DNA from 3 places in the Arthrobacter sp. MP_M4 genome. Region 3 is predicted to be linked to each of the others. Evidence: riboswitches for the same ligand, from Rfam matches in the RefSeq annotation. Region 3 holds a riboswitch; each other region holds the start of a gene.
The links. A riboswitch is a leader RNA that binds a small molecule or an ion and turns the genes downstream of it on or off. The one in region 3 is predicted to bind S-adenosylmethionine.
Positions count from the first base shown of each region.

Region 1: linked by a shared signal. The riboswitch ahead of RCH15_RS12590 (DUF1737 domain-containing protein) and the one ahead of RCH15_RS03615 (bifunctional o-acetylhomoserine/o-acetylserine sulfhydrylase) in region 3 are both predicted to bind S-adenosylmethionine.
Region 2: linked by a shared signal. The riboswitch ahead of RCH15_RS14920 (cobalamin-independent methionine synthase II family protein) and the one ahead of RCH15_RS03615 (bifunctional o-acetylhomoserine/o-acetylserine sulfhydrylase) in region 3 are both predicted to bind S-adenosylmethionine.

Region 1 is NZ_JAXCHX010000016.1:49,799-59,241, forward strand. Features, by position in the region: gene RCH15_RS12570 (UDP-N-acetylglucosamine 1-carboxyvinyltransferase) at 1-1,467, shown strand, start outside; gene RCH15_RS12575 (glutamate--cysteine ligase) at 1,501-2,694, shown strand; gene RCH15_RS12580 (O-succinylhomoserine sulfhydrylase) at 2,779-3,987, opposite strand; gene RCH15_RS12585 (rhodanese-like domain-containing protein) at 3,988-4,398, opposite strand; gene RCH15_RS12590 (DUF1737 domain-containing protein) at 4,395-4,670, opposite strand; SAM riboswitch class IV at 4,741-4,855, opposite strand; gene RCH15_RS12595 (hypothetical protein) at 5,141-5,920, shown strand; gene RCH15_RS12600 (aminodeoxychorismate lyase) at 5,951-6,913, opposite strand; gene cls (cardiolipin synthase) at 7,007-8,482, shown strand; gene pabB (aminodeoxychorismate synthase component I) at 8,527-9,443, opposite strand, start outside.
Region 2 is NZ_JAXCHX010000023.1:5,949-15,391, reverse strand. Features, by position in the region: gene RCH15_RS14950 (ABC transporter permease) at 1-295, shown strand, start outside; gene acs (acetate--CoA ligase) at 286-2,328, shown strand; gene sfnG (dimethylsulfone monooxygenase SfnG) at 2,338-3,543, shown strand; gene RCH15_RS14935 (O-acetylhomoserine aminocarboxypropyltransferase/cysteine synthase family protein) at 3,543-4,901, shown strand; gene RCH15_RS14930 (CoA-binding protein) at 4,898-5,395, shown strand; gene RCH15_RS14925 (adenylosuccinate synthase) at 5,569-6,858, opposite strand; SAM riboswitch class I at 7,141-7,245, shown strand; gene RCH15_RS14920 (cobalamin-independent methionine synthase II family protein) at 7,258-8,466, shown strand; gene RCH15_RS14915 (uracil-DNA glycosylase) at 8,623-9,255, shown strand; gene RCH15_RS14910 (DUF3151 domain-containing protein) at 9,334-9,443, opposite strand, start outside.
Region 3 is NZ_JAXCHX010000002.1:261,632-271,074, forward strand. Features, by position in the region: gene RCH15_RS03605 (CPBP family intramembrane glutamic endopeptidase) at 1-399, shown strand, start outside; gene RCH15_RS03610 (VOC family protein) at 520-1,158, opposite strand; SAM riboswitch class IV at 1,358-1,473, shown strand; gene RCH15_RS03615 (bifunctional o-acetylhomoserine/o-acetylserine sulfhydrylase) at 1,536-2,852, shown strand; SAM riboswitch class IV at 2,937-3,052, shown strand; gene metX (homoserine O-acetyltransferase MetX) at 3,064-4,215, shown strand; gene RCH15_RS03625 (MFS transporter) at 4,396-5,778, shown strand; gene RCH15_RS03630 (LysR family transcriptional regulator) at 5,900-6,799, opposite strand; gene mmsB (3-hydroxyisobutyrate dehydrogenase) at 6,930-7,832, shown strand; gene RCH15_RS03640 (CoA-acylating methylmalonate-semialdehyde dehydrogenase) at 7,865-9,349, shown strand.

The DNA.
Region 1 (9,443 bases), on a different contig from region 3:
AAGGGGTGGACCCAGGGGCAGCTCGCGTCCGAGCTGGGAACCAGCCAGAGCGCCATCGCCCGCATGGAACAGGGCAAGCAAAACCTCAGCCTGAAGATGATCCAGCGGCTGGAAGCGATCTTCGGCCGGAGCATCGTCAAGGTGGGACGGCCTGCGATGACGCATCTCCGGGTCGAGGGCGGCAGGACCCTGTCCGGTTCCGTGGACGTCAACAGCAGCAAGAATGCCGGCGTCGCCTTGCTCTGCGCCAGCCTGATCAACCGCGGCACCACCATCCTGCGCCGCCTGGCGCGGATCGAGGAGGTCAACCGGATTGTCGAGGTCCTGACGAGCATCGGCGTCGACTGCACGTGGCTGAACGCCAACGACCTGCAGATCCGCCGTCCCGTCACGCTGGATCTGGACTCGATGGACATCGAAGCGGCCCGCCGGACCCGCAGCGTCATCATGCTGCTGGGCCCGCTCCTGGACGAAGCCGGGGAATACCGGCTGCCGTACGCCGGCGGCTGTGACCTGGGCACCCGCACGGTGCAGCCGCACATGCAGGCCCTGCGCCAATTCGGGCTCAGCGTCGACGCGAAGTCCGGCTTCTATGCCGTGCAGGCTCCGCCGTCGGACGGGCACGACCGTTCCTTCGTGCTCAGCGAACGCGGTGATACCGTAACCGAAAACGCGATCATGGCCGCCGCCCACCGCAGCGGCACCACGATCATCCGCAACGCAAGCCCCAACTACATGGTCCAGGACCTCTGCTTCTACCTGCAGATGCTGGGCATCGGGATCGAGGGAGTGGGAACCACCACGCTGAAGATCACCGGCCGTCCGTCGGTCGACGTGGACGTGGAATACTTCCCTTCCGAGGACCCGATCGAGGCGATGAGCCTCATCACCGCCGGCATCGTCACGAACTCGGAAGTCACGGTCCGGCGCGTGCCGATCGAATTCATGGAAATCGAGCTCGCCACGCTGGCGCAAATGGGCCAGCACCTGGAGGTGTCCGGGGAATACGTGGCCCGGAACGGCCGCACCAGGCTGGTGGACGTCACCACCCGGCCCTCGGAACTGCGCGCTCCGGAAGATAAGATCCACCCCATGCCGTTTCCCGGGCTGAACATCGACAACCTGCCCTTCTTCGCTGTAATCGCCGCAAACGCCCAAGGCCAGACGATGATCCACGACTGGGTCTATGACAACCGGGCGATTTACCTGACCGAGCTGAACAAGCTCGGCGCCCAGGTGCAGCTGCTGGACCCGCACCGGATTTACGTCAACGGGCCGACCAAATGGCGTGCGGCCGAGGTCGGCTGCCCGCCTGCCCTCCGCCCCGCGGCCTGCCTGCTGCTGGCGATGCTCGCCGCCCGAGGAGTCTCCGAACTGCGCAACATCTACGTGATCGAGCGCGGCTACGAGGACCTGGCCGAACGGCTCAACACCATCGGAGCAAAGATCGAGTACTTCCAGGACTGATGGTTTCGGCGGATCCTGCCGCACAATAGAACCATGCGCACCTTCGGCGTGGAGGAAGAACTGCTCATCGTGGATCCCGGAACCGGGAGGCCGCTGCCCCTCGCCGACGTGGTGCTGCCCTGCCTGCTCCCGCCAGGGCCGGCCCCCGGCCGTACCGGGCAGGATGCCCGACCGCTGCCGCAGGCGGAACACACGGATCCCGACTTCAGCTTCGAGCTCAAGCTCGAACAGATCGAAACCCAGACGCGGCCGTGCCTGGGTTACCTGGAACTGCTTGGGCAGCTCCGGTGCGGCCGGGCCCGCGCGGACCGCGCTGCCCGGTTGCACGGGGGCCGCGTCGCTGCCCTCGCGACCTCTCCGCTCGGTTCCGCCTCGCACCTGACGCCGAAGCAACGCTATATGACCATGCAGCAGCGCTTCGGGCTCACTGTCCGGAACCAATTGACGTGCGGGCTGCATGTCCACGTCCTGGTGGACTCCCCAGAGGAGGGCGTGGCGGTGATGGACCGGATCCGGGACAAGCTTGCCGTGCTTATTGCCCTCAGCGCGAACTCCCCGTACTGGAACGGCGTGGAGTTAGGATTCGAAAGCTACCGCACCCAGGCCTGGAACCGCTGGCCCGGATCGGGTCCCACCATGATCTTCGGCAGTCTGCCGGCCTACCGCCGGGTTGTGGCCCGGCTGGTGGAAACCGGCGTCCTCATGGACGAGGGGATGGTCTATTTTGATTCGCGGCTGTGCCGGCATCACCCCACGCTGGAGATCCGGGTTGCCGATGTGTGCCTGCGGGCCGAGGACGCAGCGCTGATCGCTGTTCTGGTGCGTGCCCTGGTCGAATCGGCGTCGCGGGAATGGAATGACGGAGTGGATCCGGCCCCGGTGCCGACGCTGCTGCTGCGGATGGCTGCGTGGCAGGCCAGCAACTGTGGACTCCGCGGGCACCTGCTGGACTTCGGGACCTTCAACCCGGCTCCGGCGGGGGAAGTGGTCCGGGCGCTGGTGGACCTCGTGGCCCCGGTGCTTCAGGAGCAGGGCGAACTGGACCTGGTGCGGCACGGTATCAGCCGAATCCTGGCGCACGGCACCGGATCCCAGCTGCAGCGGGAGCCGTTCTCCACCGGCGGGCTGCCCGCCGTCGTAGACCGGGCCGTCGACGTGACCACGCAGGGAACGGACAGCGGGACGCCGCCGGACGACGTCCCGCTGGGCAGCGTCCGGCGCGCCTGAGCCCGTGACGCTGGGACCGCATTTCGCGGCAGTACCGCCCGAAAACATAGCCGCGAACTGCCTGCTCGCGGCGGCCGGGCGCGACTAGATCTGCTTGAGGCCCTGGCCGAGGTCGCGGATCAGGTCCTCGAGGTCCTCAAGGCCCACGGAGAGGCGCACCACGCCGTCGCTCAGACCGATCGCGGCCCGGCCCTCCGGCCCCATGGCGCGGTGCGTCGTCGTGGCGGGATGGGTGATCAAGGACTTCGAATCGCCCAGGTTGTTGGAGATATCGATGATCCGCAGCCCGTCCAGCAGCGCGAACGCGGCCTCCTTCGCTGACCTGCCGGGGGACGGGGAGAGCTCGAAAGTCAGCACGGTGCCGCCGGCCTTCATCTGCCGGGCGGCTAATTCGTGCTGCGGATGGGAAGGCAGCAACGGGTACCGGACCCAGCTGACGCCGGGTTGCTCCTCCAGCCACTCGGCCAGCCGCAGGGCCGAAGCGGAGGAATGGGTTACCCGCAGGCCCATGGTCTCCAGGCCCTTGGTTAACACCCACGCGTTGAAGGCGGAGAGCGCCGGGCCGGTGTGGCGCATGAGCTGCTTGACCGGTCCCTCGATGAATTCCTTGGTGCCCAGAACCGCGCCGCCCAACACCCTGCCCTGGCCGTCGATGTGCTTGGTTCCCGAATAGACGATCACATCCGCGCCGAGTTCCCCGCAGCGCTGCAACAGGGGAGTGGCAAAGACATTGTCAACGACGACCGTCGCCCCGGCGGAATGCGCCAGCTCGCTCACGGCGGCGATATCGACGATTTCCTGCATCGGGTTCGACGGCGACTCGAAGAAGACCGCCGTCGTTGGTTCTGAGAGCGCTGAGCGCCACTGCTCCAGATCCGGTCCGTCGACGAAGACCGTTTGCACCCCCCAGCGGGGCAGGATCTCGCTGAGGATCACGAAACACGAGCCGAACAGCGAGCGGGCTGCTACCACCCGGTCGCCGGCGGCCAGGAGGGCCCCAAGCGCGGTGAAGACCGCGGACATGCCCGAGGCGGTGGCAAAACAGGCCTCGGTGCCTTCGAGCAGCCGGAGCCGTTCCTGGAAGGTGGCCACCGTGGGGTTGCCGTAGCGGGAATAGACGAAGCGTTCGTCCTCGCCGGTGAAGGCGCGCTCGGCGGCGGCCGCGGATTCATAGACGAATCCGGAGCTCAGGAAGATCGGTTCGGCGGTTTCCTGAAAACCTGTCCGGTCCAGGCCGCCACGGACAGCCTGGGTGCCGGCGCTCCAGCCCCCGGCCTCGGGATTGAAAGCCATTTAGTGATTTTCCGCGCTCGTGGGCAGGCCGCGGTTCCGCCAGCCGTTGACGGTCCGTTCCCCCTGCCGGTCGGGTTCGCCCTCAAAGCCTTCGAGGACGTTGTAGGAAGTGAACCCGGCGTCGGTGGCTGCGTGCGCTGCGGCAATGGACCGGACGCCCGAGCGGCACAGGAAGAGAAGTTCGGTGTTGCCGGCCTCGGCAGCGAGTTGTTGCAGTTGCGCGATGAATTGCGGGTTGGGGATGCCGCCGGCCAGATTCCACTGCAGGAAGAGCGGCGGGTGCGGTGTCCCGGTTGTGTCCGGGATGCCGGTATGGGCCCATTCGCCCTCGGTGCGGACGTCCACGAGAAGGGCGCCGTCTTCGAGCTTTGCCCACGCCTCGTGCGGGCTGAGGTCTCCGGCGTAGCTCACGCGTGGCCCTCTCCGTCGAAGTCTCCGTCAATTTCTCCGGCGAACCCAAGGCCGCCCACGGCGTTGGCGACGGCGGCATCGGCGCTGGCGATCGCCGCCGGCAGCACCAAAGCCTGGGCCACGACGACGTCGCTGCCGTTGAACGTGGCGGCCGGGCTGCCGTGCAAAACGTAGCCCGCGGCGAGGGCGGCCGAGACGCGCTCGCAAAATGCACGGTCGTCGGGGCCGGTGAACAGGCGGTATGCCAGCTTCTTCCCGCTCGTGCCGGCAATCGCCGGGGTCGGGGCTGGTGCCGGTATGGGTACTGCGGGGGCGGACGCGTCAGGCACGACGGATCTCCTTCTTTCACGCTTGCAGCTCGATTGGTCGATATGCCGAGTACTCACCTGAGGCACCCCGCCGCGAAAGGGAGGGTTGCCGTCCGGCCAGTCAGGGCTTGGCGCCGGTTCTCATTACTCACCAGAAACCTAACACCCGGGACGCCGGCCCGCACGGTTGCCGCCGTCATGTTAAGTAACGGGCCGGAACGGAGAAAAGGTGACGAACCGACAAAAGAAATGCAACGGAGCGGTAGCCGCTATTGGGGCCAATCGTTAGGGCTCAGACTTAACGTGAAGCTCTCAGGAGGCCTCCAACACCTCCGCAGGCGGGGTCGTGTTTTTCACGGACCGGATATCGTAAGCTCACGACTGCCGCGCCCGATGCGGTGCATGACACCATTACAGTGAAATTGGGGAACTCCATGATTCTGCGCACCATCACTCCGGCAGCGTTGCTGCTCTCGACCGCTTTGGCGCTCGCAGGCTGCGGCGGCACTCCGGCGCCTTCAGCCCCGGGCGGTCCGTCCTCGGCCGCGGCCCCGGCTTCGCCGACCACACCTGACCCGTCATCCCCGGCCGCGGGCCCGTCCTCCGCGCCGTCGCCGGCCGCGACGGTGAAGGCCTATGCGGCCGGGGATCTCGCGCAGATCATTGCCGGGCTCACGGACGAGCGCGGCGCCGGGTTCACCGCCGTATCCGCCGACCAGCTGGAGCAAGGCATCGCCACGGCGAAGAAGTTGATCGCCACGGCCGCGATCACCCCGCCCGAGTGCGCGGCGGTGGTGGACAGCAACAGCCAGATCCCGGAGGGAAGCAGCTATGCCAGCGGCGTGTCCCAGTCCGCCGCGGACCAGGTGGTCACCGTCGTCACGGTCGTGGCTGTCCAGGATCCGGACCTGCAACGCTCCAAGCTGGACGAATCGGTAGCTGGGAGCAAGAAATGCGCAAGCTTCACCATGGAGCTCCAGGGCCAAAAAGTCGCCAGCGAAACGAAAGTCCTGGACATCGCGACGTCGGCGGAAAAGTCCTTCTCGACCATGGGCATCCAGACCCTGCCGACCGGGCAGACCCAGACCACTGTCACCGTCATGGGTCTCAGCGGTGCGCTGACGGCCGCGGCGGTGGCATCAGGCCCCGGAGTCACCGAGGACGCAGCCGCGGACCTGGCCCGGATCGTCGACGAAGCCCTCGCCAAGGGCTGAACCGCACCGTCCCCGGCGGGCCCGGGAGCTTTATTCGATGGTGGCGTACAGCGCGTTGAGCTCCGCGGTGAGCTGCTGGCGCAGTTCCGGCGTGCCGATTTCCCGGCCGTCGATGCGGTTGACGGGAGCCAGCAGCCGGATGCTCGAGATCAGCCAGACGGCGTCGGCGTCGTACAGGTCACGCGGCTCCAACGGGCCGTAGCCCAGTTCCCAGCCGGCCGCCTTGGCCGCGGTGAACAAGGCCCCCTGCGAAGTGCCGGGCAGGATTCCGCTGTCGAGCTGCGGCGTGATCAGCCGCCGGACCGTGCGCACCCCGCCGGCGCCGTCGCCGTCCGTGTCCAGATGTGCGAGCAGGACGGTGGACGTCGGACCCTCCAGCACCCGCCCGTCCGCGGAGGTGAAGATCACGTCATCGGCTCCGTGCGCGTGCGCGTAGCGAAGCGCTGCCATGTTAACGGCGTAGGAGAGGGTCTTGGCGCCCATGAGCAGCCAGGGGGCGCGTTCCCCGACTTCGCTGTCGTAGCCGCGGTCCAGCAGCAGGACGTCAATGCCGGTTTCGCGCTGGCGCCGTCCGGCGGCGCCGGGGACCGACGCCTGCACCCAGCACGTGGGCCCCGCCGCGCCTTCGACGCCGCGGGTCACCAGAAGTTTCACGACCAGCTCGTCGTCCTCAGTGGCACCGCCGCCGGGCAGATGGCTGCGCCGGTATTCGCTGACCGCCGTGGCAATGGCCCGGCGCCACACGCCCTCGGCCGGGATGCCCAGCTCCAAAAGCCGCGCGGACCCGGCCAGCCGGTTCAGATGCGCCTGGAGCTTGCGGGGCTGTCCGCCCACAACCAGCAGCGACTCAAAGACGCCGTCGCCTCGGGTGGCTCCCTGGTCGGTCGCCATCAGCTGCGGTTTGGTGGCGTCCGCCAGCCGGCCGCCGTCGAACGCGGGATCCAGGAAGACCAGCACCGGGGTGGGAGCCTTAGCGGCTGCGGGAGAAGTCATGCCTTCAGCTTAGTGCGGCGGGTGACGGGATAGGATTTCAAGGTTGCCCGTTCCGGAACTGTTCCGCGGGCCTGGAGCTTGAGGGGTTCGCCTGTGCTGTGGCCGTTTTCGCTGGCGGATTCTCTTCCGTCATGGGTCATCCTGATTCTGGCCGTGGTTGATTTCGGCATCAGGGTCCTGGCCCTTGGCATCATTCCCGGAAACCGGCGGCCCACCACTGCCATGGCATGGCTCCTCATCATCTTCTTTGTTCCGGCCGTGGGCCTGGTGCTCTTCCTGCTCTTCGGCAACTTCCGGCTCTCCCGCAAACGCCGGGCGCAGCAGGACGCAGTGAACACCCGGGTCCGCGCCGGCGCCTCGGAGCTCGCGATGCTGGAGAGCGGCTATGAGGGCCCGGACTGGGTGCTGTCCGCGGCGGAACTGAACAAGACGCTGGGGTCGCTGCCGATGGTGGACGGCAACCACGTGGACCTCCTCCCGGGCTACCCGGATTCGTTCACGGCCATGGCGGCCGCCGTCCGGGAAGCGGAGTCCTTCGTCAACGCCGAGTTCTACATCCTGAGTTCGGACCACTTCACCGATGACCTGCTGACAGCGATGGAGGAAGCTGCCGAGCGCGGTGTGGAAGTCCGCCTTTTGTTCGACCACCTGGGGACCCTGCGCGTCAAGGGCTACAGCAAGCTGATCGCCCGGCTCAAGGCCAGCAAGATCCGCTGGCGGCCCATGCTCCCGCTGCGGCCCGTCCATGGGCAGTGGCGTCGCCCGGACCTGCGCAACCACCGCAAAATCATGGTCATTGACGGCGAAGTTGCGTTCACCGGGTCGCAGAACCTGATCGAGCCCTCTTACAACAACCCCCGGCACCGCAAGGTGGGCCGCGAATGGGTCGAGCTGATGGCCTGCCTGCGCGGACCGATTGTCACCACGCTCAACGTGGTCTTCGCCACCGACTGGCTCAGCGAAACGGACGAAAACCTCGAACAGCAGCTGGCGCACCGCCCGGAACTGCACGCCGGGAACATCACCGCCCAGGTGGTGCCCAGCGGGCCGGGCTTCATCACCGAAAACAACCTGCGGCTCTTCAATACCCTGATTTACTCCGCGCAGCGCAACATCTCGATCTGCAGCCCGTACTTTGTGCCGGATGATTCGCTCCTGTACGCGGTGACGACGGCGGCGCAGCGCGGTGTCGACGTCGAACTTTTCGTCTCAGAGAAGGGCGACCAGTTCCTGGTCCACCACGCGCAGCAGTCCTATTACGAGGCGCTGCTGGAGGCCGGAGTGCGGATTTACCTGTACCAGGCCCCGTTCGTGCTGCACGCCAAGCACTTCACGATCGATAACGAGGTCGCGGTGCTGGGCTCAAGCAACATGGATATGCGGTCCTTCTCGCTGAACCTGGAAGTCTCCGTGATGCTCCTGGGTGAGGACATCGTCCGGCGGGTCAGCGCCGTGGAAGACACCTATCGCGGGGTTTCCCGCGAGCTGGTGCTTGAGGACTGGATGAAGCGGCCCATGGGGGTCAAATACGTGGACAACGTCGCCCGGCTGACGGCGACGCTCCAATAGCCTGCGGCGTGCTGCCCGGACGTGGTGGCGGGCCGGTGCGGAGCCTAGCCGGGCGGGAATTCCGCGCCGAGCGCGGAGAGGACCCCGAACGCTTTGGCCCTGATCTCCGCGTATTCCTCCTGCGGGTCGGAATCCGCGGTGATCGCACCGCCGACGCCCAGGCTCAGCGCAGTGCGGTTCCCGGACTGCCCGGTTACCACAAGGGTGCGGATCGCTACGGCGAGGTCGGTGGCGCCGTTGAGAGAGAAATAGCCGATTGCCCCTGAGTACACGCCGCGGGGTGCACCCTCGAGCCGGTCGAGGATGGCCATGGTGCTGACCTTGGGGGCGCCGGTCATTGACCCGGCGGGGAAGCATGCTGCGACGGCCTCGGCCCGCGGCATGCCGGGCCGGAGCCGGGCGTCGATGGTACTCACCATCTGGTGGACCGTGGCGTAGCTTTCTATCGCGCAAAGCCGGCTGACCGCCACCGATCCGGGCACGGCGAAATGGCTGAGATCGTTGCGGAGCAGGTCCACGATCATGATGTTCTCGGCGCGGTCCTTCGGTGAGGACTGGAGGTCCTGCCGCAGCGCTGAGTCCCGGGCGGCGTCGGCATCCCGGGGCCGGGTTCCCTTGATCGGCTCGGCGCGCATGTGACCGTCGGCAGCGATCCGGAGGAACCGTTCCGGGGACGTGCTCGCCACGGCGAGCTCTCCGAACCGCAGGTAGCTTGCGAACGGGGCCGGATTTTTCCGGCGTAGGGCCAGGTAGGTCTGCCATGGATCGACCGCGGAGGAAAGCTCGGCTGTCAGCGTGGTGGTCAGGCACACCTCGTAGGTGTTGCCCTCGGCGATCTCGTGCTGGGCCTGCGAAATCTTCGTTTTATACGCGGCCTCGGAGTCCCGCGCCGTGAAGTCCGGCGCGCTGTGGCCGGAGGAGGAGGGTCCGACGGCGTTGCTGCCGCCGGCTCCCGACGCCG
Region 2 (9,443 bases), on a different contig from region 3:
CGCCCGTGCGTTCGGGCTTAAGGGCGTGAAACTGCTGACCACAGTCCAGCTCCCGGCCGTGGTCCCGGCGGTGTTCTCCGGGCTCCGGCTCGCACTGGCCCAGGCCTGGCTGTTCCTGGTGGCCGCCGAACTCATCGCCTCCTCCATGGGGCTCGGCTTTCTGCTGACGGACTCGCAGAACAACGGCCGCACAGACCGGCTCCTGCTGGCCATTGTGCTGCTGGCGGTGATCGGCAAGATCACCGATGCCCTGTTGGGGCTCGCCGAGAAATGGTCGGTGAAACGATGGGCGTAACCACCCGGGCAGCCCCGGTCACGCACCCGGCAACCGAGGAAGAGCGCCTCGCCTTCTGGGACGCCGCGGCTCTCCGGCTCGACTGGGCAGACTCCCCGGGGCAGGACAAGCCCTGGCACACCACGCACCGCCTCGTCCCGGCCGACGCCGGCGCCGGGACCGGGCCGAAGATCAGCTGGTTCGACGGCGGCCGGCTCAACGTCGCCTACAACTGCGTCGACCGCCATGTAGCGGCGGGACGCGGGGACACGGTGGCCCTGCACTTCGAGGGCGAGCCCGGTGACCGCCGGAGCATCACCTACGCGGACCTGCAGCGTGAGGTCTCCCGGGCGGCCAACGCCCTGCTGGGCCTCGGCGTCGGCAAGGGCGACCGTGTGGTCATCTACCTTCCGGTGATTCCGGAAACGGTGATCATCACCCTGGCCGTCGCCCGGATCGGTGCCATCCACTCGCTCGTGTTCGGCGGCTTCTCTGCGGAGGCGCTTAAGTTCCGGGTGGAGGACACGGGCGCCAAACTGCTGGTCACCACCGACGGGCAGTTCCGCCGCGGCGTCGCAGTTCCGGTCAAGGACAACGCGGACGCGGCCGTCGCCGGGGACAACGCGATCGAGCACGTCCTGGTGGTCAACCGCACCACCGCACAGGAACACCTGGAGACTGTCCCGATGACCGCGGGGCGGGACGTGTGGTGGCACGACGCCGTCGGGCAGGCCGCCGACCTCCACGAACCCGAGGCGTTCGACGCCGAGACCCCGCTGTTCATCATGTATACCTCCGGCACCACCGGAAAGCCCAAGGGCCTGGTCCACACCTCCGGCGGCTACCTCACGCAGGCGTCATGGAGCTTCGAGCACCTCTTCAGCAACCCGGACCCGGCCCTCCGCGACCAGGATGTCCACTGGTGCACGGCCGACCTCGCCTGGGTCACCGCGCACACCTACGAGCTGTACGGCCCGCTGTCCAACGGCGCCACCCAGGTGATCTTCGAGGGGACCCCCAACACGCCGCATCCTGGCCGGCACTTCGAAATCATCGAACGCTACGGCGTCACCCAGTACTACACCGCGCCCACTCTGGTCCGCTCGCTGATGGGCTGGTTCCCGGACGGCATCCCGGACGGCTACGATCTGTCCTCCATCCGCCTGCTCGGCACCGTGAGTGAAGCCGTCAACCCGGAGGCATGGCGCTGGTTCCGGAAGCACCTCGGGGCCGGCACCGTGCCCGTGGTGGACACCTGGTGGCAGTCCGAGACCGGCGCCACCATCCTCTCCCCCGCGCCGACGGACACCGAGTTCAAGCCCGGCTGCGCGGCCCGGCCGCTGCCCGGCGTCAGCGCCCGGATCGTGGACGACGCCGGCAATACCGTCCCGCCCGGCGTCCAGGGCTTTCTCGTGGTGGACGCGGCCGGTCCCGCCATCGCCCGGACCGTGTGGGGCAACCCGCAACGCTATTTCGACTCCTACTGGCGGCAATACGCGGAACGGGGCTGGTTCCTCGCCGGCGACGGCGCGAAGTACGACGCCGACGGCGACATCTGGATTCTCGGGCGGGTGGATGACACCCTCAACGTCTCCGGGCACCTGCTCTCCACGATCGAGATTGAATCGGCCCTCGTCTCGCACCCGGACGTGGTGGAGGCCGGCGTCTGCCCCGTCGCGGACCCGAAGACCGGCCACGCGATCGTCGCGTTCGTCGTCCCCACCCGTCCCCTCCCCTCACAAGTCCCCACCGGCTCCCAGCCTTCGCCACCACAGGCAGGGTCCCTCGCCGGCGTGGGCCCGAACTCGCTGGCCGAGGAACTCCGCAACCACGTCGCCAAGGCGATCGGGCCGATCGCCAAGCCTCGCGACGTCGTCATCGTCGAGGATGTGCCGAAGACCCGCAGCGGCAAGATCATGCGCCGGCTGCTGACCCAGCTGTTCGAAGGAACCACGCTTGGAGACACCACCTCGCTGCAGAACGAACCGTCGATCGCCGGCATCCAGGCCGTCCTGCGTGACCGCAATGCCACACCCGATACACCCCGGAAGTAAGGAACTCCTATGACAGACATCAGCAACGTCGCCCGTCTTTCCGATCCGCTCAAGTTCGCCTACTGGGTCCCGAATGTCTCCGGCGGCCTGGTGGTCTCCACCATCGAACAGCGCACCGGTTGGGACTTCGACTACAACAAGAAACTGGCGCGGATCGCGGAGAACTCCGGCTTCGAGTACGCCCTGACCCAGACCCGGTACGCCGCCTCCTACGGCGCCGACAAGCAGCACGAGGCCACCTCGTTCAGCCTCGCGTTGCTCGCCGCCACGGAGCGGCTCAAGGTGATCTCCGCCGTCCACCCGGGCATGTGGCACCCCGGTGTGCTGGCGAAGTTCATCATCACCGCGGACCACATTTCCAACGGCCGCGCCGCCGTGAACATCGTCTCCGGCTGGCTCAAAGCAGAATTCGAGAACTTCGGCCTCGAATGGCTCGAGCACGACGAACGCTACGTCCGCACCGAGGAGTTCATCCGGGTCCTCCGCGGGCTGTGGACCGAGCAGGACTACAGCCAGGCCGGCAAGTACTACAACATCGCCGATTTCACCCTGCAGCCGGCACCGGTGGACGTGCCGGGCCGGGCGCACCCGGAAATCTTCTTCGGCGGCAACTCCACCGCCGCGCAGGCCACGGCCGGCCGGGTGGCGGACTGGTACTTCTCCAACGGCAAGGACCTGGAGGGTTTCAAGGAGAACATCGCCGGCGTCGTCGCCGCTGCCGCAGAGACCAGGCGCGGTACCGAAGGCGCCCTCGCTGCCGCTTTATCCTCTCCGAGGTTTGGCCTGAACGGCTTCGTGATCGCCCGCGATTCCGAGAAGGAAGCCCGCGATACCCTCCGCGAGATCGTCGCGAAGGCGCACAAACCCGCCGTCGAGGGGTTCCGCGCCGCGGTCCAGGAAGCCGGGGCGTCCACGAAGGACGGCAAGGGCATGTGGGCCGACTCCAGTTTCGAGGATCTGATCCAGTACAACGACGGTTTCAAGACCCAACTGATCGGCACCCCGGAGCAGATCGCCGAACGGATCGTAGAGTATAAGAAAATCGGCGTGAACCTGTTCCTCACCGCCTACCTGCACTTCCAGGAGGAGGTCGCAGCGTTCGGCCAGGACGTCTTGCCGATCGTCCGCGAACTCGAGGCCGACCTGGCCCGCAAGCACGGCACGGAACTGGACCTGTCCGGGATTCCGGCCACGACGATTAAGGTGGACGCATAATGGCTGACCGTAAGTTCGGGTTCCGTACCCGCGCCCTGCACGCCGGCGGCACCCCCGACGCCGAGCACGGCGCCCGGGCCGTGCCGATTTACCAAACCACTTCCTTCGTGTTCAAGGACACCCAGGACGCCGCCAACCTCTTTGCGCTGCAGAAGTACGGCAACATCTACTCCCGGATCGGCAACCCCACGGTGGCCGCGTTCGAGGAGCGCATCGCGTCCCTGGAGGGCGGCATCGGTGCGGTGGCGACGTCCTCGGGGATGGCCGCGGAGTTCATCACTTTCGCCGCGCTCACCCAGGCCGGTGACCACATCGTGGCAGCCTCCCAGCTTTACGGTGGCACGGTAACCCAGCTGGACGTCACGCTGCGCCGCTTCGGCGTCGACACCACGTTCGTCCCCGGCACCGATCCGGCGGACTACGCCGCTGCCATCCGGGAGAACACCAAGGCGATCTTCGTCGAGGTGGTGGCCAACCCGTCCTCCGAGGTCCAGGACCTTGAGGGGCTGGCCAAGGCAGCGCACGACGCCGGCATCCCGCTCGTCGTCGACGCCACCTTGAGCACGCCGTACCTCGTGCGGCCGATCGAACACGGCGCGGACATCGTTATCCATTCCGCCACCAAGTTCCTCGGCGGCCACGGCACCACCCTCGGCGGCGTGATCGTCGAAAGCGGCCGGTTCAACTGGGGCAACGGGAAGTTCCCGACGATGACCGAGCCGGTGGCCTCCTACGGCAACGTCTCCTGGTGGGGCAACTTCGGCGAGTACGGCTTCCTCACGAAGCTCCGCTGCGAGCAGCTGCGGGACATCGGACCCGCCCTGTCCCCGATGTCCGCGTTCCAGCTCCTGCAGGGCGTGGAGACCCTTCCGCAGCGCCTGGACGAACACCTCAAGAACGCCCAGGCCGTCGCGGAGTGGCTCGAAGCGGACGAACGTGTGGCCTACGTGAACTACTCGGGCCTTCCCTCGCACCCGTACTTCGAGCGGGCCCGGAAGTACCTTCCGCTCGGACCGGGCTCGGTGTTCTCCTTCGGCGTGAAGGGGGGCCGCGCGGCCGGGCAGACGTTCATCGAGTCCCTGCAGCTGGCCTCGCACCTGGCCAACGTCGGCGATTCCCGGACCCTCGTCATCCATCCCGGGTCCACCACCCACCAGCAGCTCAGCCCGGAACAGCTCGAGTCCGCCGGCATCCCGGAGGACTTGGTCCGGATCTCGATCGGGCTGGAAGACCTCGAGGACATCCTCTGGGACATTGACCAGGCCCTGGACGCTGCAACGGTGGCAGCCCCTGATGCCTCCGCCCGCGGCGTACACACGCCAGAGGCTGACGCCTGCACGATCGGAGTTAACGCGTGAGCACCGAAGAAGAACGTACCTGGACCGAGCCGTCCGCCCCGGAGCGGCTGGCCCTGCTGCGGCAGGCAACGTCGATCGCAATCGTGGGCGCCTCGGACAAACCGTCCCGGGCGAGCTACTTCGTTGCCACCTACCTGCAGTCCTCCACGCGCTACAAGGTGTATTTCGTAAATCCGGTGGTGAAGGAGATCCTGGGCCAGCGAACGTATGCCTCGCTCGCGGACCTGCCGGAGAGCCCGGACATCGTGGACGTGTTCCGCAAGCACGATGACCTCCCGGGGGTCCTGGACGAGGCCGTCGCGGCAGGCGCCAAAACGCTCTGGCTGCAGCTGGGCTCGTGGCACGAGGACGTGGCGAAGGAAGCCGAGGCGGCCGGGCTCGACGTCGTGATGGACCGTTGCGTGAAAATCGAGCATGCCCGGTTCCACGGCGGACTGCACCTGGCCGGCTTCGACACCGGCGTCATTTCGTCCAAACGGCAGGTCCTGGCCTAACCGCGCCCGCGCCGGGCCACCGAACTCGCGGCACGCGTGCGGGCTCGCCATAACGAAACGGCGCGCCGCACCTTGCCCCACGTTCCCGCCGAACTCGCGGCACCCGGCCAAACGACGGCGGCGGGCCACCTTTTCAGGTGACCCGCCGCCGTCGTGCGTTAGCTTCGGATGCGTCAGTCGTTGATCAAATCGTTGATCACGATGGTCTGGTCGCGGTCAGGACCGACGCCGATTGCCGAGAAGCGCGTGCCGGAGAGCTTTTCCAGGGCCAGCACGTAGTTTTTGGCGTTCTCCGGGAGGTCCTCCAGGGTGCGGGCGCCGGTGATGTCCTCGGTCCAGCCCTCGAAGTACTCGAAAATCGGCTTGGCGTGGTGGAAATCGGTCTGGGTCATCGGCATTTCCTCGTGCCGGACGCCGTCGACGTCGTAGGCCACGCAGACCGGGATCTGTTCGATGCCGGTGAGGACGTCGAGCTTGGTGACGAAGTAGTCCGTGAAGCCGTTGACGCGCGAGGCGTGGCGCGCCAGCACGGCGTCGTACCAGCCGCAGCGGCGCGGCCGGCCGGTGTTGACACCAAATTCACCGCCGGTCTTCTGCAGGTACATGCCCATCTCATCGAACAATTCGGTGGGGAACGGGCCGGCGCCCACGCGGGTGGTGTACGCCTTGATGATGCCGATGGAACGCGAGATCCGGGTGGGGCCGATGCCCGAGCCCACGGAGGCGCCGCCGGCCGTCGGGTTCGAGGAGGTCACAAACGGGTAGGTGCCGTGGTCGACGTCCAGGAACGTGGCCTGGCCGCCTTCCATGAGGACCACCTTGCCCTCGTCCAGGGCGGTGTTCAGCACATAGGTGCTGTCAATGACCAGCGGGCGCAGACGCTCGGCGAAGGACAGGAAGTACTCCACGATCTCGTCCACCTCGATGTCGCGGCGGTTGTAGACCTTGACCAGGAGTTCATTCTTCTGGCGCAGCGAGCCTTCGACCTTCTGGCGCAGGATGGAGGCGTCAAAGACGTCCTGGACGCGGATGCCGAGGCGGGCCACCTTGTCCATGTAGGCCGGTCCGATGCCCCGGCCGGTGGTGCCGATGGCGCGGCTGCCCAGGAAACGCTCGGTGACCTTGTCCAGCACCTGGTGGTACGGCGCCACGAGGTGGGCGTTTGCGGAGACGCGCAGCTTGGAGGTGTCGGCGCCGCGGGCTTCGAGGCCGTCGATTTCCTGGAACAGCGCTTCTAGGTTCACCACGCAGCCGTTGCCGATAACCGGGACCGCGTTGGGGCTCAGGATGCCGGCCGGAAGGAGCTTGAGCTCGTACTTCTCACCGCCTACGACGACGGTGTGGCCGGCATTGTTGCCGCCGTTGGGCTTGACGACGTAGTCGACTCGGCCACCAAGCAGGTCAGTGGCCTTGCCTTTGCCTTCGTCGCCCCATTGGGCTCCGACGATCACGATTGCTGGCATGGGATCCTCCCCCATTCGTTCGGGCCAAACCGCAGGTGTCCCGCAGCTTAGCGCCGTTCATGAGAATGCCCCGAATCTACCGCTGTGCTCTTTCGATCAACGCCAGTTTCCGGGGCTCTTACCACCCAAGTTTAGCCGATGGCGGTGACAGCAGCTCATTTGCCCGGCCACTGGACTTCCGCCGGGCCGCCGGCCTCCTCGGCTCCACCTGCGCAGTGTCCAGCTTGCGGAACTTCGTGGGACAGGCTTGCGCGGGTCGGCCGGTTCGAATTAGGTAGGAGGTGACCATCCCGAGCGGCCGAGGGACCTGGACCATTGACGCCGCAGCAACCCTGCCCGCGCACACCACTGTGACGGCAAAGGTGCTACCGCCAGGACCGATGGAAAGGACGCGCTCCCATGCCGCAGAACACCGACCATATCCGCGCCACCCATGCAGGCTCGTTGCCCCGCACGCCCGAGCTCATCGCCGCGAACGAGGCCAAAGAGTCAGACGGCATCACTCCCGAGTTCCTGGACCTGCTGGAAACCTCCGTGGTGGACATCGTGCAGCGCCAGAAGGATCTCGGCATCGACATCCCCAACGACGGCGAATACGGGCACACCATGTCCAGCGCGGTTGATTACGGTGCGTGGTGGAATTACTCCTTCAGCCGGCTGGGCGGCCTGGAACCGACGGACGTGGACCGCTGGGCGGACGCCGCCGTGCACCGCTCCAGCCCCGGCCACATCGTGCTGACCTCCTTCCCGGACCGCCGCGACCGGCAAAAATTCAACGACGCCTACAACGATCCGTCCTCCGGGATCCTGGCGCACCGCAGGTCCGTCACGCAGCCGAAGATCGCCGGCCCGCTGAGCTACACCGGCCAGGCCCTGGTGGGGTCGGACATCGCCAACCTCAAGACCGGCCTGGCCGCAGCCGGGCTGTCCGAGGGCTTCGTCGCGTCCCTGTCCCCCGGCTCCTGCGCACGCGTCGCCAATGAGTATTACACCTCCGATGAGGAGCTCCTCTATGCCTGCGCCGATGCCATGCGCGAGGAGTACAAGGCCATCATCGATGCGGGGCTCACTGTCCAGCTCGATGACCCGTCGCTGGCCGAAAGCTGGGACCAGATCAACCCGGAGCCGAGCCTGGCGGACTATCTGAAGTTCATCCAGCTCAGGGTTGAGGCCACCAACTGGGCACTGCGCGATCTTCCCCAGGACCAGATCCGTCTGCACGTGTGCTGGGGCTCCTGGCACGGACCGCACACCACCGACATTGACCTCGCGGACATCATCGGTTCCGTCATGCAGGTCAACGCGGGGGCTTACTCCTTCGAGGCCGCCAACGTCCGACACGAACATGAATGGCGGGTCTGGGAGGACACCAAACTGCCCGACGGAAAAGTCATTATTCCTGGCGTCGTTTCCCACGCCACCAACGTCGTCGAGCACCCGGACCTGGTGGCTGACCGGATCGTGCGTTTCGCCGAATTGGTGGGCCGGGAAAATGTGATTGCCTCCACAGACTGCGGTCTCGGCGGCCGCGTGCACCCGCAAATCGCCTTTGCCAAGCTGGAATCCCTGGGCGAGGGAGCCCGCCGGGCAACCGCCCGGCTCTGGTAGCCGGCCCCACGGCCGGTCCGTCATTTCGCAGGGCTTGATAGACTAATAAGGATCGACCAGGAATCGGTCCACACCACATTTTCAAACCACACCGTAATTGGCGTGCCCGCGTACGGTCTGGGAGCTTCACCAAACCTGCAGGAGACTCAGCAATATATGACAGCCTTGGCCACTGAAAATTCCCGCGAGCAGCTTTTGAGCCGCCGCTACGAACCTAGCGTCGCAGCCGTAAACGAGCTGTGCGACACGCTGCAGGCCACCAAAGCTGGCATGAACGTCTCCTACGTGGACCCGATCCACGACGTCGACGAGTGCCGCATCATCAGCCTCTTCTCCAACATCGGAACCGAGGACGAGTCGGGTTTCATCACGGCCGGCGACGAAGAAGCGGCCACCCGCCTGTTGGGCGTCCACTGGAAGCTGGGCCTGCGTCCTGAGTACGTGATGCCGTGGAACGTTCACCCCTGGTACGTCCCGGGCGAGCCCAACGGCAAGTTCACGCCGGACCAGATCTCCGCCGGCCTCAAGCCGCTGCTGAAATTCCTTGCCGTGGTGCCCCGCGCCTCGGTGATCGTGGCCCACGGCACCGAAGCCAACCGCCTCGCGAACCTGCTCCTGAAGACCGAGGTGCCGATGATCTGGCGCCGCGGCCTCAAGACCTACAAGGTCCGCTCGCTCAGCGGCCGTGCCTTCGCCGGCACACCTGCCCGGCAGGAGCAGTACCTGGAGGAAATGGGCACCGTCTACGCCGACGCCATGGCCCGCACAGGGCTGGCAAAGACCAGCTGATCCCACCCGCAACGAATGACGGCGGGCGCCCACCTTCTGGTGGACGCCCGCCGTCATTCGTTTAACTGCAACGCGGTGTTAGCGCTTTTCGGCTTCGATCGCTGCCCTGGCGGCGGGATCGGAGTCCTTGAGGAATTTCTCGATCCGCTCCGGTTCCTCGGCCTCGCCGATCGCGGCGGAGGCGCGGC
Region 3 (9,443 bases):
CTGGGTCTCTACGCCGCAGGCCGGGCGCTTGGGATGACGACGGCGATTATCCCCAGTGCGCTGGACTCCTACTGGTGGACGGTGCCGGTGCTCATCCTCTCCGCGGTCCGGCACGGCATCGTGGAGGAAGTGATCGTGGTGGGCTACCTGGTGGACCGGCTGGGCAAGCTCGGCTGGAGCGTCCCCCTGATAATCTTTGCAAGCTCCATGCTGCGAGGCAGCTACCACCTGTACCAGGGCTTCGGTCCCTTCGTCGGCAACGCCATCATGGGCGTCATCTTCGCATTCATCTACACGCGCACCCGCCGGGTGATGCCGCTGGTGATCGCCCACGCCATGCTGGACATCGTGGCGTTCGTCGGCTTTAGTCTTTTCGGTAAGGCGATCGGCCTGGGCTGAGGTTCGTTGGCTCCAGACCCCGGCGGTTCCCGGGATTGGCGTTTAACGAATTCGGCCGCCATCGGGGGTGGCGTCATTGGCACCCGCTGATGGCGGCCGAAGTGGTGGGGCGGAAAAGCGTCAGATGGTGACTGCTCCGGAGACCGTCTCGAAGGTGACAGAGAGGATGCCCGGTGTACCGCGCGGAGCGAGCCAGTTCACGGCCACGTCCTCGAGCGGTTTCTCCACCGGAACGCCGAGCCACTCGGTGACGCGCTCTGCGGAGCCGGCGATGGTGAGGGCGGACATCTTGACGTTGCTCTCGTAGGCCTTGGACGGGTGGAGTTCCGGATCGCCTTCCCACCTAAGCATGTAGGGGACCTGGGGATCGGCGATGAGGCCGAGAATGCCGATCTGTTTCCAGACCAGTTCGCGGCCGTCCGGGAACTTGCGGTTGCCGTTTACGGCGGCGCGTCCCAGCCGCTCCTCGAACGGGGCGAGATCGTCCACTTCCACGCACCAGCCCATCCATCCGCCGCCCGCCGCCGACCGGGCGCGGACAGCCTGGCCGAAGGGCGCTTTGTCCGAGGCGGGATGGTTCAGCACCTCCACCACCTCGACGTACTTGTGTCCCGCGAGCGGAATGATCATGTTGCGGGTCCCGAATCGGGGGTGGACTCCGCCCTTCACGGCTTCCACGCCGAGGGCAGACGCAATTCGTTTGGTGGTGGCAGCGAGGCCATCTTGTTCACAGGCGTAAGAGACGTGATCCATGCGCATGCCCTCATCTTGGCACTTTGTGATGCGCCTCTCAGCTTAGGGTGCCCTAACCGGATGGAATGACCCGCGGGACGGCTTTCAGAGCGCCCGCGGGGGCCCGCCACGATGACAGGAAGCGCCGCCCGGGGGCCCATCCCCGGCCACGACTTGTTCGTCACAAAGCTATCCACCGCCTGAACCGGTTCCTAGACTGGGGTCAGGTCATGAGTGCCAGCGCACGGCCCCGGCTTGCTGGCCGGCAACCCTCGTCTCGCGGTGGGGTGCCCCGGGTGAAGACCTGGCCGTCCGGCGCCCGCCGGGGGGCAAGCGCGGCGCCAGTGCCGCCCGGGCCGGAAGGTTGCCGGGCAGACTGTGCCCGGCCCTTTAGGAGTTGTTCCATGTCAAGTGCCTGGTCCTTTGAAACCCGCCAGATCCACGCCGGCCAGGAGCCGGACAGCGCCACCGGCGCCCGGTCGCTGCCCATCTACCAGACGACGTCGTTTGTCTTCCCCAGCGCCGAGAGCGCCGCCAACCGGTTCGCGCTGGCCGAACTGGCGCCGATCTACACCAGGATCGGCAACCCCACCCAGGACGCCGTGGAGCAGCGCGTGGCAAGCCTGGAAGGCGGACTCGCAGCCCTGCTGCTCAGCTCCGGACAGGCCGCGGAAACGCTCGCGATCCTGAACGTCGCCGAGGCCGGGGACCATGTGGTGGCCAGCCCCAGTCTCTATGGCGGCACCTATAACCTGCTGGCACACACCCTGAAGAAGTTCGGTATCTCCACAACGTTCGTGGCGGACCCGGACAACCTGGCGCAATGGCGGAATGCGGTGCAGCCCAACACCAAGCTGTTCTTCGGCGAAGCGGTCTCCAACCCGCGCCAGGACGTGCTGGACATTGAGGGCATCTCCCAGGTGGCCCATGAAGCCGGAGTGCCGCTGATTGTGGACAACACCCTGTCCACGCCGTTCCTCATCAGGCCCATTGAGTGGGGCGCGGACATCGTGGTGCATTCCGCCACCAAGTACCTTGGCGGTCACGGAACGGCGATTGCCGGCGTCATCGTGGACTCCGGCAACTTCGACTTCAGCAAGGACCCGGAGCGGTTCCCCGGCTTCAACACCCCGGACCCCACCTACAACGGCCTGGTCTATGCCCGCGATCTCGGTGCCGACGGTGCCCTCGGCGCCAACCTCTCCTTTATCCTCAAAGCCCGTGTCCAGCTGCTGCGGGACCTCGGCTCCGCCGTTTCGCCGTTCAATGCCTTCCTCATCGCCCAGGGCATCGAGACCCTCAGCCTGCGGATGGAACGGCACGTCGCCAACGCCGTCAAAGTGGCCGGATGGCTGGAAGCGCGCGACGACGTCGAATCCGTCGCCTATGCCGGGTTGCCGTCCAGCCCCTGGTACGAGCGCGGCCGCAAGTACGGGCCCAAGGGGACAGGCGCCGTCGTTTCCTTCAACCTCGCCGGGGGAGCGGACGCCGGAAAACGCTTTGTCGACGCCCTGGAACTGCACTCCCACGTGGCAAACATCGGCGACGTGCGCTCCCTGGTCATCCACCCGGCGTCGACCACGCACAGCCAGCTCTCCCCGGAGCAGCAGGCCGTCGCCGGCGTCCACCCCGGCCTGGTCCGGCTCTCGGTGGGGCTTGAGCACATCGATGACATCATCGCGGACCTCGATGCCGGCTTCCGGGCAGCGAAGACCGCCTGATCCATTCGGCACTGAGTGGCCCGGCTGTCACATGGAAGTCACAATCTTCGCCATTCCGGCAATGGGTTTCGTAGACTCAGGGGAGGTCATGAGTGCCAGTGACAGCCCCGGCTTGCTGGCCGGCAACCCTCCTTTTGCGGCGGGGTGCCCCGGGTGAAGACCTGGCCCGCCGGTCAGCTGACGGCGGGCAAGCGCGAAGTTAGGTCCTCACATGACGATTGCCGTCACCCGCACCGGTGCCCCCGCAAGCAAGCCCTCCTCCGCCCCGGACGGTTCCGTTCCCGACGGGACCGTCCAGTACTTACCCATCGGATCCCTCGCGCTCGAATGCGGCTCCTCGCTGCCCGAGGTCGTCCTCGGTTTCGAAACCTGGGGCACCCTCAATGCGGAGGCCTCGAACGCGGTCCTGATCGAACATGCCCTCACGGGGGACACCCACGTCACCCGGGGCGACAGCGACGAACCCGGCTGGTGGGAGCAACTGGCGGGACCGGGCGCCCCGGTGGACACAGACAGATACTTCGTGGTCTCCATCAACATCCTCGGCGGCTGCTACGGCTCCACCGGGCCCTCATCGACGGCGCCCGACGGAAACCCGTGGGGCTCACGTTTCCCGCTCGTGACGTTGCGGGACACCACAGAAGCTGAGGCCCGGCTCGCGGACGCCCTGGGCATCCGGAGCTGGTTCGCCGTGCTGGGCGGCTCCCTGGGCGGCGCCCGTGCCCTGGAGTGGGCCGTCAGCCACCCGGACCGGGTCCAGCGCTGCGGCGTGTTCTCCGTCGGCCCCAGCAGCACCGCAGAACAAATCGCGTTCGCCCAGGCGCAAACGCTCGCCATCCGGCAGGACCCCAACTTCAAGGGCGGGGACTACTACGGCGGGCCGGAGCCGGTAGCGGGCCTGGCCCTGGCCCGGCGGATCGCGCACATCACCTACCGCTCGGCCGCCGAACTGGACGGCCGTTTCGGCCGGAACGCCCAGGACTCGGAGGCTCCGCTGGAAGCCGGATCCCTCGCCGGACGCGGGCGCTACCAGGTGGAAAGCTACCTTGACCATCAAGGCAACAAGCTGGTCCGACGCTTCGACGCCAACAGCTACATCGCCATCACCGAGGCGCTGATGAGCCATGACATCAGCCGGGGCCGCGGTACCCTCGCGGAGGCCCTGGCCCCGGCCACCGCCGAATTTTTGCTGGCAGCAGTCGACTCGGACCGCCTGTACTTCCCGACCCAGACCCGGGCGCTAGCCGAGGCCCTGCCAGGCAAAGTTCCGGTGCACACCATCGAGGCCCCGATCGGCCATGATGGCTTCCTGACCGAGATCGGCCAGCTTGATGCCCAGCTTAAGCAGTACTTCTTCGGGTAGTCCGGGAGCAGAAAAGTACGACCAATGTGCGTTTTTGCAGATGCGCTCTGCACTAATGGCCGTTGAGGCTCAGGACTGAAAGGCTCATACTCGTGGGAATGGCGCAGCGTGTTCAATGTCACAAGCGCCCTCCTCCCAATGGTCCCACAGGGTGTCGAAGGCGACACCGAAGGAGTCGACATGAGTACGCAAAAAGCCGCCGCCAGGCGCCCGGAAGAGGAAGACGTCAAGTCGTCCGGACTGAAGAAGGTAGTAACGGCCTCCATGGCCGGCACGGTTGTCGAATGGTATGAGTTCTTCCTCTACGCCTCGGCCGCCACCCTCGTGTTCGGCAAGGCCTTCTTCCCCAACTCCGGCACGGAACTGGACGGCATCATTGCTGCCTTCCTCACCTACGCCGTCGGTTTTGTCGCCCGCCCGATCGGCGGCATCGTTTTTGGCCACTTCGGCGACAAGTTCGGCCGCAAGCAACTGCTCCAGCTCAGCATCGTCCTGGTCGGCGTCTCCACCTTCCTGATGGGTTGCCTCCCGACCTTCCAGCAGATCGGCTACTGGGCCCCGGCCCTCCTGGTCTTCCTGCGCTTCGCCCAGGGCTTCGCCGTTGGCGGTGAATGGGGCGGCGCCGTCCTCCTCGTCGCCGAGCACAGCCCCAGCAAGTCCCGCGGCTTCTGGTCCGCGTGGCCGCAGTCCGCCGTTCCGCTGGGCAACCTGCTGGCCACGGCCGTCCTGTTCGTTCTCTCTTCCACGCTGTCCTCCGCCGACTTCCTCAGCTGGGGCTGGCGCGTGGCCTTCTGGCTCTCCGCCGTGATCGTGCTGGTGGGCTACTACATCCGGACCAAGGTCACGGACGCCCCCATCTTCCTGGAGGCCCAAAAGGAAGTCACCGTCGAGAAGAAGGGCTACGGCGTGGGCGAAGTGTTCCGCCGCTACCCGCGCGGCGTCTTCACCGCCATGGGGCTGCGCTTCGCGGAGAACATCCTCTACTACCTCGTGGTCACGTTCTCCATCACCTACCTGAAGGTCATTGTGCAGACGGACACCGCCCGCATCCTTCTCCTGCTGCTGGTGGCGCACCTCATCCACTTCGCAGTGATCCCGATGGTCGGCCGCATGTCCGACCGCTTGGGCCGCAAGCCGGTCTACATGGCGGGCGCCATCCTGGGCGGCACCTGGGGTTTCTTCGCCTTCCCGATGATGGACACCAAGAACGACCTCATCATCCTCGCGGCGATCACCATCGGTCTGCTGTTCCACTCGCTCATGTACGCCGGCCAGCCGGCCATCATGGCCGAAATGTTCCCGACCCGGATGCGCTACTCCGGCGTTTCCCTGGGCTACCAGGTCACCTCGATCGTGGCAGGTTCGATGGCCCCGATCATCGCTGTCGCCCTCTTGAGCCAGTTCAAGTCATCCACTCCGGTCGCCGTCTACCTGCTCGGGGCCTGCATGGTCACCATGGTGGCGGTGTTCTTCCTCAAGGAAACCCGCGGAATCTCCCTGCACGACGTCGACGCCGCCGACGCCCAGGGCACCGCCGACCTTCTTGCAGCCAGCAAAAAATAGCAGGCAGTAAACAGCAGCTCACCACAACAGCCCGGCCCCGGATTACGGGCCGGGCTGTTGTCGTACCCGGCCCAGCAGGCGAAAAGGGCCCAGCGGGCAAAGGCAGGTCGGCGGAGGCGGCTCAGCCTGCCAGGATCTCCTGGCGTTTGGAGATCTCGGTCCGAAGCGCTTCAAGGACGGCCTGCACCGGGGCTGAGCGCAGTGATTCCGGGCGGGCCGCCGCCCAGATCGGCAGTTGCCGCTGGAAGTCGTCCGGCAGTACCGGTAGGAACGCGGGGTCCCCGACCGCCAGGAAGTTGGGCAGCAGGCCGATCCCGCCGCCCCGCCGGACGGCCTCAAGCTGGGCGAAGATGCTGGTGGCCTGGAAGCTGGAGCGGGGCATGGGCAGCTGGGTCGATCGGTGGCCGAGTTCGGCGACCTGCAGCGCGGACTCGACGTAGGAGACGAACCCGTGCTGCCGGACGTCGTCGAGCGTTTCCGGAAGGCCGTGTTCGCGGGCATACTGCGGACTGGCATAAAGCCGGAGGAAGTAGTTGGCCAGGAAAATGGTCTGCGCATTGCTGACGTCCAGATTGCCCACGACCACCTCGAGATCCACGCCGGACCGGTTCTGGCTGACCTTGCGTGTGGCGCTGAGAATTTCCACGTTCAGCAGCGGATGCTGGCGCTGGAGCCGGACCAGCGCCGGGGCGACGAACTCCGCACCAAAGCCATCCGGGGTGCTGATCCGCACCAGACCCGATAGCACGTCCTCGGACCGGGCGATGCGGTTCGTGAGCGCACCGAGGGTTCCCTCGATCGCCTCGGCGGCCGCGACCGCCTCATTGCCCAGGTCCGTCAACTCCCAACCCTGGGGGCTTCGTTCCAGAGTTCGCCCGCCAAGCTGTTTGTCCAGCGCGAGAATCCGACGGGAGATAGTGGTGTGGGTGGTGCCCAGCGTTTCCGCCACCGCATTGAACCGGCCCAGGCGGGCCACGGTCAGCAGGATGAGCAGGTCGTCCGGACTTGGAAGCCGCCTCAGGTCCACCGGAACTCCTCAAATCGAGTCATGTGCATTGATGCACATGCCCTCTGTAATTTTTTGCCTTGATTGCACTCTAGCAGGATGTGATGCTGGACGGACAGCAAACGCAAAGCAAAGGAGCTTAGCCATGGCAGTAATCGCTTGGATCGGACTGGGAAACATGGGCGGGTCCATGTCGGTGAACCTCGCCGACGCCGGAAACGAGGTGCGCGGCTTTGACCTCAACGCCGAGGCCTTAGCCGCCGCCGAGGCCGGGGGAGTCAAGCCCGCGGGCAGCATCGCCGAGGCGGTGCAGGGCGCCGACGTCGTCTTCACCATGCTCCCCAAGGGTGAGCATGCCCGTGCCGTCTACCTTGGCACTGACGGCGTGCTGGCCCACGCGGACACGAAAACCCTGCTGGTGGATTCCTCCACGATCGATATCGCCTCGGCGCAGGCTTTGCACGACGCCGCAGCGGAGGCAGGCTTCCGCTTCGTCGATGCGCCGGTCTCCGGCGGGATGAGCGGCGCCAAGGCTGCCACGTTGACGTTCATGATCGGCGGCGAAGCCGGCGCAGTCGCGGATGCCACCGAATACATCCGTCCGATGGCGGCCAACATCATTCCCACCGGCGGTGCCACCACCGGGCAGGCTGCCAAAATCTGCAACAACCTGATGCTCTTCATCAACCTCGCCTCCACCGCCGAGGGCGCCGTGCTTGCTGACCGGCTCGGCCTGGACAAGCAGGTTTTCTGGGACATCGCCTCTGTCTCCTCCGGCGACAGCTGGGCGTTGCGCACCTGGTACCCGGTGGCTGGTGTGGTCCCCACCGCCGCCTCCAACAACGACTTTGCACCGACGTTCACCGCTGAGCTGGCCAACAAGGACATCGGCCTTGCCATCAGCGCCGCGGCGGACACGGGCACGCCGCTGGAAATCGGTGCGCACGTCCAGCAGCTTTTCCAGCGGCTTATCGACGCCGGCCAGTCCGGCACGGACTGCTCGGCAATCGTCAAGTTGGTGGACGGCTCGCTCGAGTCCGCCAGCTAGACCTCCAAACCCTTTAGAAAGCGATGCACCCCATGGAACGTATCCCGCACTTCATCAACGGCGCCCTGGTGTCCGACGCCGAGCGCTACGGCCCCGTCTTCAACCCCGCTACCGGCGAACAGGAAAAGGAAGTAGCCCTGGCCTCCGCCGCCCGGGTCGAGGAAGCCGTCGCCGCCGCCCGTGCCGCCCTGCCGGGCTGGCGCGCCACGAGCCTGGCCAAACGCACCGCCATCTTCTTCCGGGTCCGCGAACTGCTGATGCAGCGCCGGCCCGAACTGGCTGCCCTGCTGACCAGCGAGCACGGCAAGGTCCTCTCCGACGCGGAGGGCGAGATCACCCGCGGGCTGGAGAACATCGAATTCGCCACGGGCCTCTCCCACGCGCTCAAGGGGGAACGCTCCGAGCAGGTGTCCAGCGGGGTGGATGTCCACTCCGTCCGCCAGCCGGTCGGCGTCGTCGCCTGCATCACGCCGTTCAACTTCCCCGCCATGGTGCCGCTATGGATGATTGGCAGCGCCCTTGCCTGCGGCAACACGGTGCTGCTCAAGCCGAGCGAAAAGGATCCGTCCTCGGCCCTCTTCATTGCGCAGGCTTTCGCCGAAGCCGGCCTGCCCGACGGTGTCCTCAACGTGGTGCACGGCGACAAGGAAGCCGTCGACGTCCTGCTGGAGCACCCGGATGTGAAGGCCGTCAGTTTTGTCGGCTCAACGCCGATCGCCCAGTCGATCTACAAGCGCGCCGCCGAGAACGGCAAGCGGGTCCAGGCCCTGGGCGGCGCCAAAAACCACATGGTGGTGCTCCCGGACGCGGACCTGGACATGGCCGCAGACGCCGCCGTTTCCGCCGCTTACGGGTCCGCGGGCGAGCGCTGCATGGCTGTCAGCGTCCTTGTCGCCGTGGGGAACATCGCCGACGAACTCGTCGAGGGGATCAAAACCCGGATGGCCACGCTCAAGATCGGTCCCGGCACGGACCCGGCCTCGCAGATGGGACCGCTCATCACCGCCGAGCACCGGAACAAGGTGGCCTCCTACGTGGCCGGCGCCGCGGACGAGGGCGCCTCTGTCGTGGTGGACGGACGGGACCAGACGTTCGACTCCCGCGGCTTCTTCATCGGCGTCAGCCTGGTGGACCACGTCAAGCCCGGCATGAAGGTTTACGACGACGAAATCTTCGGACCAGTCCTGTCCGTGGTCCGCGTTGAGACCTACGCCGACGCCGTCACGTTGGTCAACGACAACGAGTTCGGCAACGGCGTGGCGATTTTCACCCGTGACGGCGGCGCCGCCCGGCAGTTCGAATTCGACGTCGAGGCGGGCATGGTGGGTGTCAACGTGCCGATCCCAGTGCCGGTGGGGACGTTCTCCTTCGGCGGTTGGAAGAACTCGCTCTTCGGCGACACCCATATGTACGGCCCGGAAAGCATCCGCTTTTACACCCGGGGCAAGGTCGTGACCACCCGCTGGCCGGACCCGTCCACGTCCGTGATCGACCTCGGGTTCCCGCAGGTCGACTGACAGTTCTTTGCCTCCAGAACAACGAGGGGTCACGTCGCGCCCATCCGGGCTGCGGGTGGCCCCTCGTTGCTTGCAGGCTCCGGGATTAGAGTAG